One region of the Caproicibacterium sp. NSD3 genome, then DNA from elsewhere that is predicted to be linked to it. Evidence: predicted binding sites of a transcription regulator. Region 1 holds the regulator's gene; each other region holds the start of a gene.

Region 1 (4,368 bases):
GGCGCTTAATAGAAGAAACGGTGCGCTCCGGATTCGCGACAGCCTGACGTTTTGCGGTTGCGCCGACCATGCGCTCGCCGTCTTTTTTAAAGCCGACAACAGAAGGGGTTGTACGTCCGCCTTCGGCATTTGCGATGACGACCGGCTCGCCGCCTTCGATAACTGCCACACAAGAGTTTGTAGTGCCTAAATCAATACCAATTGTTTTACTCATATCTGTTACCTCCAAATCAATGTTTCGGTGTAAATGTTTTATTTAAATCTGCATGAAATCCATGCGGAAGGACAAAGGAAAAATTAGGGTTTCCAAAAATCAATTGGCAACCTGAACCATCGCGTGACGAACAATACGGTCACCTAGTTTATAACCGGGCTGAAAAACCTCTGCAATGACATTCTCTCCAAGATCGTCACTTTCAATGTGAGAAACGGCATTGTGATATTCGGCATCAAATGGATCACCTTTTTTGCCCATGGGTTCGACCCCGAGTTTTTTAAGTGCGGATTCCATCTGCTTTTGAACCAATTCAATCCCTTTGCGCAGGTCTTCTATGGAACAGTCTTTTTGACTGAGAGCCCGCGTCAGGTTATCGGCTACCGGAAGAAATTCCAGAACCGCTGCTGCCGTTGCATCGGCATAAGCGGTTGTTTTCTCGCGTTCGGTACGCTTACGATAATTATCATATTCTGCGGCCGTGCGCAGCAGAATGTCTTTTTGCTTTTTCAGTTCCGCCTGCGCTGTTTCCAGAAGTTTTGCAGAATCTTCCTGCGGATTTTCCGCTTTTTTTTCGGGCTTTGCCTCAGCAGGTTTCTTTTCTTCTGTTTCAGCTTTTTCAGCTTTTTCTTCCTGTGGCTTTTCTTTTTGCTTTTCCTGGTTGTCTTCTTTTTTATTCAAGATGATGCCCCCTATCTTTTTGACTCTAAAGTCATTGTAATTTCATTAATTCCGTGAGCATTCGCCCCACACTGTCGGAAAGGTACGAAAGGCTCCCGAGAAGGCGCTTGTAATTCATGCGCATGGGTCCTAAAAGTGCGATTGCTCCGGCAGGCATGCCATTGATTGCATAGTGGGAAATAATTAACGCCATACTGTCAAGTGCCGGAACGCCGATCTCTTTTCCAATCAAGACCCGATCACCGGGTTCAATCAGCAGACGGTAAACTTCATCTTGCCGTGCCAAAAATCCCATCACTCGGCGAAGATCGCCTTCTCCAAACTCGGGATAATAGAGCAGGTTCGTTTCTCCATCCATGCGAACGTCAGCGCCCATTGCTTCACGGGCTACTTCTAACAATGCCATCAAAGCACTGCTCATCAGCATACCGACATCTCCCATGGAAGCGGCTAAAGACTGGATAAAAGCAGGCGTAATTTTGCGAATCGGCATATTTACAAGCTTCTCATTAAAAACTCGGAAAAACACCCGCAAAATTTCAGGGGAAAGATCAAACTCGCAATGAAAAACCCGCGTGTGCATGGTGCCATTACTGGTCATCAAAATGACCATTGAGGTGCGACGGCTTGTCTGAACAAATTGAACTGCCCGAACGACTGCGTCCCGCCCACTGGGTGTAATGGAAATCGCGGCCAGACGGGTCATTCCGGAAAGTGCTCGTGAAACACCGTCCAAAAGCTTTTCCGGGTCATAGGCACTGGGAAGAAGCAAAGCATCAATAAAATGCCGCTCATCCGGAGTGGTGGATTCCGGCTCAATTAAAGAGTCCAGATAAAAACGATATCCGGCTTCGCTAGGAACCCTCCCGGCGGAAGTGTGCGGCTGCTCCAAGAGGCCCATCGCGGAAAGCTCGCTCATTTCGTTTCGCACAGTAGCAGAGGAAACTGGAAACTCAAGCATTTCACATAGCGCTTTGCTCCCGACCGGCTCGCCGGTTTCGGTATAAAGCTCAATCACCGCTGTTAGAATTTTTTGTTTGCGTGGGCTGAGTTCCATGAACGATCACCTCTTTTGACAAGTTAGCACTCTATATGATCGAGTGCTAACTACATTTATAAATGTACCATTACTTTGCCCCGGTGTCAATAGGGTATTTGTAAAGAGATTATGAATTGTCAAAAATTTTTACAAAAAGCTAGAAAAAGAGGCTGGCAAATCTTTGCCAGCCTCTTTTTAGAAGAACTGTTTTAAAATTTACAGCGCTTCTAGCAGGGTTTCAATCAAGGAATTTGAAACCAGAAACCCATGCGGCGTCAGTGCAAGTGCTTCAGGTGACTGAGTTAAAAGCCCGGCTTTTTCATAAGGAATCGCTGCTTTGCGCAAAGAGCTTGGAATTCCATGAGAAAAGCGACTAAGGCAGCCTTTTTCAGTTAACCCTTCGCAGAGGCGCAGACGCAAAAGTGCATATTCCGCAAAACTGCCGGCAGGGATTACACGGTCGGTTTCTTCTAAGGGTGGTTCGCCCATTAAAAATCCCCGCAGAGAACGCGGCCAGTAAAATCGTTTTCTATTATAATAGGAAGAAGCAGAGGGACCAAGTCCAAGATATTCTTCCTGGTTCCAGTATTTTAAATTGTGACGGCCTTCATAGCCCGGCTTTGCAAAATTTGAAATTTCATATTGAGAAAAGCCCGCACCTTTTAATTCTTGGCAGGCAAAAAGATATCGTTCACAGGTTTCTTCTTCTCCGGGGAGATTTAAACTGTTTCGATTTTTAAAAAATAATGTGCCGGGCTCGATTTGCAAAAGATAGGCGGAAACGTGCGAAGCACCGTTTTCGCGGCAGAATTGAATGCTTTCTTTCAGAGAATCATCAGTCTGTCCCGGAAATGCTAAAATTAAATCAAGAGAAATATTTTGGATTCCGGCGCGTCGTGCTTCCGCCATTGCAGCAGCAGCTTGTTGAGGTGTATGGCGGCGTCCAAGAAAAGAAAGCTCTTCTGGATTTGCAGATTGAAGCCCTAATGAAATACGGTTGACACCTGCTTCAAAGAGAGGCGGAAAAAAATCGGGCGAAATTTCTCCGGGGTTAACTTCCACCGTGATTTCGGCATCGGTAAGGCCAAATTCGGTTCGGGCAGCGTTTGTTAGACGGCAGAGGCGCTTAGCACCCAAAAGGCTGGGGGTTCCGCCGCCAAAATAAAGCGTGTCACAGAAAAAATCCGGGTGCTCCTTTTTCCATTTTTTCATAGTGAGAATCAAAAAATCCGTATAGGATTCCATCTGCTCTTCTGTTGCCCGCAGAGAGAAAAAATCACAGTAAGGACATTTTTGAACACAAAAGGGCACATGCAGATAAAGCCCGTTCATCCGTTATAGCGATTCATCGCTTCGTCAATTTTGTCGTTTACCATGAGAGCAGCTGCGGCCGCGGCATTTTTGATGCTTTCGTCCATCAGTTTCATTTCATCCGTTGAAAAGTGGCTAAGGACCCAGTCTGCTAAATCCCAATTCGGATTCGGCTTTTCTCCTACCCCGATTTTAATGCGCGGAAATTGATCACTGCCGGAAAGGTACAAAATGTTTTTCATGCCGTTGTGTCCGCCGTCACTGCCTTTGCGGCGAATTCGAAGATGTCCGCAGGGGAGAGAAATATCATCAAAAAGCACGATCACTTTTTCGGGAGGGAGTTTATAAAAGCGCATGGCTTCAGTGACACTCTGACCGGAAAGATTCATAAAGGTGGAGGGCTTTAGAAGCAGCACTTTTTTACCGCCGAGTGTTGCAGACGTACAAAGCCCTTTAAATTTTAGGCGGTCAAGTTTTACGCCCGCGTCATTAGCAATTTTGTCGATCGCCATAAATCCGGTGTTATGGCGTGTCCCTTCATACTCTTTGCCGGGATTGCCAAGACCGACCAAAAGATATTCAATGGAGCCGACAGCTTCAGGAGATTTTTGAAAAAACATCGGGAAAAATCCTCCTTATAAAAAGATGAAAAGAAGGGGCCGCCGCCCGGGAGGCCAGCAGTCCCTTCTCTATTTTGAATTTTAACAAGCCGAATCTCAGATAAACATAGGGGAAACTGGTTTATCTTCATAGATACGCTCAATCGCTTCTGCAAAAGTTGGAGCGGTAGGTAAAAGCGTGATCTTTTCCAGCTTCTTTTCAGGAGGCAGCGGAACCGTATCCAGAAGAACAACTTCATCAATAACGGAATCGCGGATCCTCTGAATTGCGGGACCGGAGAGAACACCATGGGTTGCACAGGCGGTAACGGAAAGTGCACCGTGCTCCATAATCGCTTTGGCGGCGTTGCAGAGGGTACCGGCAGTATCGATCATATCGTCTACCAGAATTACTTTTTTACCCTGAACGGAGCCGATAATATTCATGACTTCGCAGACATTTGCTTTTTGGCGGCGCTTATCTACAATAGCAAGCGGTGTGCCAACACGGGTTGCAAAGTCAC
Region 2 (4,368 bases), 190 kb from region 1:
CCCCTAAAGACGATTCCCGAAAAGCGACCGGTAAAAGTTCCTTTAATAAATAGGTTTTCACTTCACCTTCCTCGCCCTGCAGATAAATTGGAAAGTCCGCTCCACAAAATTCACTAAGCACCTGAAGACAAATTCCACACGGGGGGCATGGAGCAGAAAGTTCCTTTTCTGCCGAGCCCCCTACAATTGCGATGGCACAAAAGCTTCTCGCACCACTGCTGACCGCACTCGCTACTGCTGACCGCTCTGCACAAATCGTTGCGCCATAGGAAGCACTCTCGATATTTCCACCCAAAAAAATACGCCCATCACAAGTGAGAAGCGCTGCTCCTACCCGAAAGTTGGAATATGGAGCATAGGATTTTGTACGAGCCTGCTGCGCTGCTTTTAACAATTCCTCAGGTTTCATTTAAATACCTCCCTTTTAATCTGTATTTTTTCCTTGAATGAGACGAACAATACGGCTGGTTCCCAAACGATCGGCCCCGAGCTCCAAAAAGCGGCGTGCATCTTCCAAGGTAGAGATTCCCCCCGCAGCTTTTACGCGCACCTCTGGCGCCACTTCTTTTCTGAGAAGTGCAACATCTTCAAAAGTAGCGCCGCCGCTGGAAAATCCGGTACTAGTCTTGATAAAATCGGCCCCTGCCATACTCACCGTTTCGCACATTTTAATTTTTTCTCCTCTTGTAAGAAGACAAGTTTCAATGATCACCTTTAAAATTTTCCCATGGCACGCTTCTTTTACCCTGTGGATTTCCTCTTCTTCCAAATCGAAACGGCCTTCTTTGACCCAACCAAGATTCACGACCATATCAATTTCTTCCGCGCCGTTTTGGACTGCCTCAGAAGCCTCAAAGCATTTAACCGAAGGAGTATGGTAGCCATTCGGAAATCCAATGACCGTACAAACAGGAATCCTTCCATGAAGATATTCTGAAGCACGCTTTACAAAGCTCGGTGGAATGCAGACGCTGGCAGTCGAAAAAGAAACCGCTTCGTCACAGAGCTTTTTGATTTGCTCCCAAGAAGCTTCCGGTTTTAGCAGCGTATGATCCACATGGGATAAAAGGATCTGATCTTCTTTTGAAAGCATCTGATACCACTCCTATTATTAATTAAAAGTTTTTCTGAGCATATTATAAACTAATTTTAGTTTTTGGTCTATTCTTTTTAAAATTAGCACTCTTTTGATTAAAGTGCTAATTGTTTACGATCAGTTCATATTTAATGCGCAAATTCGTTACAATTAGCAGGTAATATAAGAATTGTTCAAAGGAGCAAAGCTTCTAAGGACAAAAATCAAAATTCAAATTCTTAATTGGAGGTATGTATTATGTTTGACTTGATTCCTTTTGAACATCGTGGTAAGGCTCTAAATAATTTTTGGGATCCCTTCGATGGAGAATTTTTCCCGGATCTTTCAAAGGCTGCATTCCCATGCCGCACCGATATCCGCGATGAGGGAAACAAATATGTGTTGGAAGCAGAAATGCCCGGTTTCAAAAAAGAAGACATTCACATTGATGTCAACGGCGACCAAATGACTCTTTCTGCAAATCATCAAGAGCAGAATGAAGAAAAAGATGAAGACAACCATTACATTCGCCGTGAACGCAGTTGGGGCAGCGTAAGCCGCTCATTCGATATCAGTGGCATTGATGCACAGAGGATTGAAGCTTCCTACCAGAACGGAGTTCTGCATCTGGACCTTCCAAAAGTTCATGAGCAGAAAACCGATTCTCATTCCATTCAAATTCGCTAATTGATGATTAGCCAGTCAGGCATTCCATAATTTGTGAATACAATGGTTCGATAAAATCAGGCACCACAAAGAGCGCAAACTCTTTTATGGTGCCTGATTTTTATTTAATAAGATTAAGAAAGGGATATAGGCAACAAAAGCTCAAGCAGAAACGTGCATCCTTCTTCGTCCCAAGAAGAAGCTGACAAAAAAGATTACTGCTGCAACCAAAACGATGGTACCGCCTGCGGCAGTTCCGGCGTAATAACTGATGATCAGTCCCGAAATTCCCGAAATCACAGAAAAAACAACCGATAATCCGTGATAGCTACGCATGGATCTTGCAACATTTCTGGCTGCCGCCGCCGGCAAGACCAGCAAAGAATTGATAATCAGCACGCCAACCCATTTAATTGATACCGTAACAAGAACCGCAACAATCAGCATAAAGACCTGCTGAATGACACCGACCGGGATATTTTTACTGGCCGCCAAATCCCCATTTACACTGGTAAGCAAAAACGGATTAAAAAACAATACCCAAGCGATTAAAATCACCAAAAGCAAAATTCCAAGCATCCCGATCTCTTCTGGCTGAACCGTGAGAATATCTCCAATCAAATAGGAGGAATACTTTGCGAATCCTCCGGCAGCTGAAAGCAAGACTACCCCCAGAGCAAGGCCGGTAGCGGCAAAAACTCCGATAATCGTATCTGCCGAAGAGGAAGCTTTTCGCATCACCGCAGAAATTCCCAACGCAAACAAAAGTGCAAAGCCCATCATCGAAATCAGATAGTTATCAATTCCGAGCATGACCCCAATCGCAATCCCGGTCAATGCAGAATGTCCCAAGGCATCGCTGAAAAATGCCATTTTATTATTGACAATCATCGTCCCTACAAGTCCAAAAAGCGGAGTAATCAGAATGATCGCCAAAAGTGCATTCTTCATATAACCAAATTCGGTCCATTGAAACGGCAGAAGTGTATCGACCAAATGATAAAACCATTCCATGCTTATTTTCCTCCTGCCAACTTTAATCCAAACGCTTCCTTAACGGCATTGGTCTGCATAACCTGCCGAACCGGGCCGCTCACTATGATTGTTTTGTCCAAAAGTGCCGCGCAGGTCGCGTATTTTTCTACATGCGCAAGATCATGACTCACCAATAGAATTGGCATGGCATGTTCCTTTCGCATTACCGTTACTAAATCATAGAAAGTCTCGATCCCCATACGGTCGACTGCCGAAACCGGCTCATCCAAAAGAAGCATATCCGGCTTTGGATAGAGTGCAAAAGCAAGCAATACCCGCTGCATTTCGCCTCCGGAAAGCGTTCCCAACCGTTTATCTAAAAGATTTTCCCGTGCACCGACTCTTTTGAGCATCTCCAAGGCTTCTTGGCGCTGTTGCTTTCGATGTCCCAGCCAAACCGGAAATCGCGTCAAATTCGCACAAAGCATATCTAAAACCGTCATCGGTGTATCTCTGTCAAACAGCATATTCTGTGGCACATATCCAATATGCGGGTGAGAGAGCAATTTCCCTTCCGGATTATGAAACGTAATCGAACCGGTATAAGGGATACGCCCCAAAAGAGCTTTTAAAAGGGTCGTCTTTCCCGCTCCGTTTCTGCCAATCAGCGCAAGGATTTCTCCATGATGAATATCCAGATTGACATCATGCAGTAAAATCCCATCCCGCTTCGTCACACTCAGATTTCGAATCTCCGTGCTGCATTTACAGGTGGTTCTCTTCACCTCGTTCACGATAGGGCCTCCTTTAAAACTTCCATATTAGACCGCATCGCATCGAGATACGCATTCGGGTCATTTGTGCCCGTCACGGCCGGATCCAAAGAATAAACTTTGATCCCACTTTCTTTTGCAACAATATCCGCAGCGGATTTCGGATACTGAGGCTCTGCGAAGACCGCTTTCACGCCGCTCTCTTCCACAATATGAATCGTTTCCGCCAGCTCTTTGGCACTTGGCTGACTATCCGGTTCACGGTTGACGACTTTTGCAATCGTCAAGCCGAATTCTTCTGCAAAATACGGAAACGCCTCGTGAAAGGTTACAATTGTTTTATTGGGAAGCGGGTCGACCGCCTGATGCATTTCTTCCCGCAGTGTTTTTAGTTTTTCTTCATAAGTGTGTGCATTTTGGCTATACTGCGCTGCATGCTCCGGATCTGCCTTTTGCAGCCCCTGTGAAAGGTTTTCCACCTGTAAAATCGCATTTGAAATACTTACCCAAATATGTGGATTGACCTCTTCATCGCCTTCTCCGGGGATCGTCTGAATCCCCTTGCTGCTGTTAATGATTTCAAGATTCGGCAGCTGCTGCGCAATTTTTTGGAGAAAGCTTTCCATTCCGTCTCCATTAATCAAAAAGACATTTGCACTGGAAAGATTTTGCATATCGGAAGACTGCAACTGATAGTCATGCAGACACCCCGTCTGTTGGCCAGCCATATTATCGACCACAACATCCGGAATATTCTCTGTTAAGTTTAACGCCATAATATAGATCGGATAAAATGACGCTACAATTCGAAATTTTGCCGAATGTTCTTCCCTTCGTCCACACCCTGTCATTGTAAAAATCAGAAGTGCAGAAAGTAAA
Region 3 (4,368 bases), 740 kb from region 1:
TTTGGAAGTGGCAGAGAAGCTTTGTGACCGGATTGCAATTATTAAACAGGGAAAACTGATTAGGGTGGATACAACAGCTTCCATTGTCGGTGATGAGAGTCTGGAGCAGGTATTTCTGGAACTTGAAAAGGAGGATGTGCCGCATGCGTAAGCTTGGGATTCTTTTAAAGATTAATTTTCAGGCGATGCTGCGCTCGTTTTCTGTCGGAAAAAAGCGTTCGGCAGGTTGGATTGGGGCACTCGCTTTGATGGTGTTTTTAGCGCTGTATCTTTCTGGAGTTTATAGCTTTATGCTGGCGGCTGCTTTATCCTCTGTAGGAAATTTGCAGCTTTTAATTCCGATGATGACAATTCTGGCAACCATTGTTTCTGTAATATTTACGATCTTTGCGGCCAGCGGTCTTGTCTTTGGCAGTAAGGACAGCAATTTATTGCTGCCTTTGCCGGTTTCGGCATTTACGGTGATGCTTAGTAAAGTGCTTGCACTTTATCTTGAAAATTTAGTATTCAGCGGGCTTTGGATGATCCCTGCAACTGTTGCATATCTTTTTTACGGCGGCGGCAGTGCTTTTTTGGTTTTTCCAATTATTATCAGCATCATTTTTTTACCGTTTTTGTCGTCTCTGCTTGCCCTTTTGGGCGGCTGGCTGATTGCATTTCTCACTGCACACAGCCGTCATCGTGCTTTGATGGGAAATTTGATCAGCGGCGTTTTGCTGGCAGTCGTTTTGATTGGTTCTATGCGGGTCAATCATATTCTTCAAGCGCTGCTTCTCAATGCAAATCAAGTTGAAAAGACATTGCATACAGGGCTTTTTCTGTTTGGCTGGCTTATGGATGGTTTGCAGGGAAATTTCCTTTCCCTCTTATGGCTGGTCTTGTTCTGTTTCTTACCATTTTTGCTGATTTCGTGGGTACTCAGCTCACATTATCAGAAACTGCTTTCTAAAATGCAGAGCCATGTGCTTCGCAATGATTATCATTTGCAAAAACTGCAAAGCAACAGTCAATTTGCTGCACTTTTTAAAAAAGAATGCGGCCGCTATTTTGGAACCACGATTTACTTGTTTAATACCGGAATCGGCGTGTTGATTATGATTGGATTTTCTGTTTATGCGCTTATTGCCAGACAGAGTCTCCTTGAATTTGTCCAACAGTTCGGAGAAGAGATTCTTATGGCGATCTTGGCGCTTGGAATCTGTATGATCATTTCGATGACAAATACAACATGTGTATCAATTAGCCTGGAAGGCAATACTTTTTGGATTTTAAAGGGATCCCCTGTACCAGCAAGAGTGATTTTTCGCGCGAAGGCAGCACTTAATTTGATCATTTGTTTAGTTGGTACGATTGTCAGCGTTCCTCTTTTGGGGATTGCATTTTCTTTGCCGGCATTGAGCACAATCAGTCTTTTGATTATTGGTCTTGCAATGGGAGTTTTTGTAGCACAGTTTGGGTTGATGGTCAATCTCAAATTTCCGAAAATGAACGGAGAAAACGATACTATTATCGTAAAGCAATCTGCATCGGCATTTTGTGGTACTTTTGGAGGAATGCTGCTGACGGCATTATTGGCAGGCGCATTTTATTTGCTTTCTTCTCATCTTGAAATTGAGCAGTTTTTATTCCTCGCAAGTGCGTTTTTACTTTTACTGGCGCTGGCAATTCATCGATGGCTTTTGACACGCGGGACCGAAATTTTTAAGACTTTATAAAAACAACCGGGGCGGAAAAATTTTCTGCCCCGGTTGTTTTTTTGATTAAATTCGACTAAGATGGAACTGGAAAGATTTTCATAAAAGCAAATTAGCACTTAACTAAGTAGAGTGCTAAAAATTAATTATTTGTTCACAAAATATTCATGAATCCCAATTATACTAAATTCAGAACGATTGGGAAAGACTTTAAAGATGGTTTTTTAGACGTTCAGTTGAATTATGAGGAGTGAGATGCTATGAATGCACAGAATTTTACACAAAAATCCATTGATGCGGTTCAAGGCGCACAGAGTTTGGCAACAGCCAACGAAAATATGCAGATTGAACAGGTACATTTGCTGGCGGCATTGCTCCAGCAGGAAAATGGTCTTATTTCGCAGCTGATGAAAAAGATGAATGTGGATCCACAGGCATTTTTAAATGCGGTCAATCTAGAGATCAAAAAACTGCCGGGTGTTTCTGGACCAGGCAGAGAGGCAGGAAAAATTTATGTTTCTCAGGCAGTGGATTCTGCTCTGAATGAAGCAGAAAATGCTGCTTCTCACATGAAAGATGAATATGTTAGTGTTGAGCACTTATTTTTAGGCTTGCTGCACAAGGCAGATAAAACGTTAAAGGATCTGTTTCGGACCTTTGGGGTTACCGAAAGCGGATTTCTTGCGGCACTTTCGAGCGTGCGCGGGAATACACGAGTAACCAGCGATAATCCGGAGGGAACCTATGATTCTCTTTCTAAATATGCGCAGGATTTGGTAGAACTTGCACGAAACCATAAATTGGATCCTGTGATTGGCCGTGATGCGGAGATTCGGGATGTGGTTCGAATCCTTTCGCGTAAAACGAAAAACAATCCAGTTTTAATTGGCGAGCCAGGTGTTGGCAAAACTGCGATTGCTGAGGGACTTGCTCTGCGGATTGTTCGCGGAGATGTTCCGGACAACCTAAAAAACCGCAAGCTCTATTCTCTGGATATGGGCTCGTTGATTGCGGGTGCCAAATATCGCGGTGAATTTGAGGAACGTCTCAAAGCGGTTCTCAATGAAGTAAAAAAATCCGAAGGGAAAATCATTCTGTTTATTGATGAGCTGCATACCATTGTAGGCGCTGGCAAAACAGAGGGCAGTATGGATGCCGGAAACCTTTTAAAGCCGATGTTGGCCCGTGGTGAACTGCATTGTATCGGTGCAACGACCTTAAACGAATACCATAAGTATATTGAAAAAGATGCCGCACTGGAGCGTCGGTTCCAACCGGTCATGGTAGAAGAACCAACCGTTGAGGATACCATCTCGATTCTGCGTGGATTAAAGGAACGCTACGAGGTGTTCCATGGAGTTAAAATCCAGGATCAGGCACTGATTGCAGCAGCAACCCTTTCCGATCGATATATTTCGGATCGCTTTTTGCCCGATAAGGCAATCGACCTTGTTGATGAAGCATGTGCAATGGTTCGTACTGAGATGGATTCCATGCCGACCGAGTTGGATGATGTTTCGCGTAAAATTATGCAGTTGGAAATTGAAGAAGCAGCGCTCAAAAAAGAGGACGACCGTTTGAGCCAGTCCCACCTTGTCGATATTCAGAAGGAACTTGCGGAGCGCCGTGAGCAATTTAAAGAAATGAAGGCAAAGTGGGAGAACGAAAAGCAGTCTATTGAAAAGGTCCAGAAACTGCGCAGTGATCTGGAAGACTGCCATGCGCAGATTGAAAAGGCAGAGCGGGAATATGATCTAAATAAAGCTGCCGAACTAAAATATGGCCGTCTGCCGCAGCTGCAAAAAGAGCTGGAAAAGCAGGAAGCAATCGCTGAAAAATCGCAGGAAGCGCAGCTTTTGCATGACCGCGTGACTGACGAGGAGATTGCAGAGATTGTAGGGCGTTGGACCGGAATCCCGGTAGCGAAATTGATGGAAGGCGAAAGAGAAAAGCTTCTGCGCCTCGATGAACAGCTCCATCAGCGGGTGATTGGTCAGGACGAAGCAGTCCAAAAGGTGGCAGATGCAATTCTGCGTTCTCGTGCAGGCATTCAGGATCCAAATCGCCCGATCGGTTCGTTCCTGTTTCTTGGGCCTACCGGTGTCGGCAAAACAGAGCTTGCAAAAGCGTTGGCCGAGATGCTGTTCGATGATGAAAAAAATCTGATTCGGATTGATATGACCGAGTATATGGAAAAATTCAGCGTATCCCGTTTAATCGGAGCGCCTCCGGGGTATGTTGGTTATGAAGAGGGCGGTCAGCTGACCGAAGCCGTTCGCCGCCATCCTTACAGTGTGGTGCTGTTTGATGAGGTGGAGAAGGCCCATCCGGATGTCTTTAATGTGCTGCTTCAGGTCCTTGATGACGGAAGAATTACGGATAGTCAGGGCCGTACCGTTGATTTTAAGAATACTATTATTATTCTGACTTCCAATCTGGGTTCCCAGTATATTCTGGAAGGAATCGGAGCGGATGGTTCTATCAGCGAAGAAGCAAGAAATCAGGTCCAGGCACTGCTCAGAAAACAGTTCCGTCCGGAATTTTTAAACCGCCTAGATGAGATTGTCTTCTATAAACCTTTGCAGCGCTCAGAGATTGATCAGATTGTTAATTTGCAGATGAAAGATCTTCGCCGCCGTCTGGCGGATAAAGAACTGGATGTCACCCTTACTGA

Evidence for each region. The regulator HrcA, encoded in region 1, represses chaperone genes, less so after heat shock. The targets are predictions, from matches to a motif close to TGTTAGCACTCNNNNNNNNNGAGTGCTAACA.
Region 2: ACVS9P_RS10015 (Hsp20/alpha crystallin family protein) is a predicted target of HrcA. The motif match lies at 1,175-1,205, and genes of this name have one in related genera.
Region 3: clpB (ATP-dependent chaperone ClpB) is a predicted target of HrcA. The motif match lies at 1,805-1,835, and genes of this name have one in related genera.

What each region holds. Positions count from the first base shown of each region.
Region 1 covers NZ_CM132119.1:2,218,614-2,222,981, reverse strand. Annotated here, with positions in the region: gene dnaK (molecular chaperone DnaK) at 1-214, opposite strand, end outside; gene ACVS9P_RS10885 (nucleotide exchange factor GrpE) at 314-895, opposite strand; gene hrcA (heat-inducible transcriptional repressor HrcA) at 927-1,952, opposite strand; gene hemW (radical SAM family heme chaperone HemW) at 2,151-3,266, opposite strand; gene pth (aminoacyl-tRNA hydrolase) at 3,263-3,865, opposite strand; gene ACVS9P_RS10865 (ribose-phosphate pyrophosphokinase) at 3,962-4,368, opposite strand, start outside.
Region 2 covers NZ_CM132119.1:2,030,072-2,034,439, forward strand. Annotated here, with positions in the region: gene cdd (cytidine deaminase) at 1-409, opposite strand, end outside; gene deoC (deoxyribose-phosphate aldolase) at 425-1,093, opposite strand; gene ACVS9P_RS10015 (Hsp20/alpha crystallin family protein) at 1,334-1,762, shown strand; gene ACVS9P_RS10020 (metal ABC transporter permease) at 1,904-2,755, opposite strand; gene ACVS9P_RS10025 (metal ABC transporter ATP-binding protein) at 2,758-3,510, opposite strand; gene ACVS9P_RS10030 (metal ABC transporter substrate-binding protein) at 3,507-4,368, opposite strand, start outside.
Region 3 covers NZ_CM132119.1:672,611-676,978, forward strand. Annotated here, with positions in the region: gene ACVS9P_RS03320 (ABC transporter ATP-binding protein) at 1-151, shown strand, start outside; gene ACVS9P_RS03325 (hypothetical protein) at 144-1,715, shown strand; gene clpB (ATP-dependent chaperone ClpB) at 1,955-4,368, shown strand, end outside.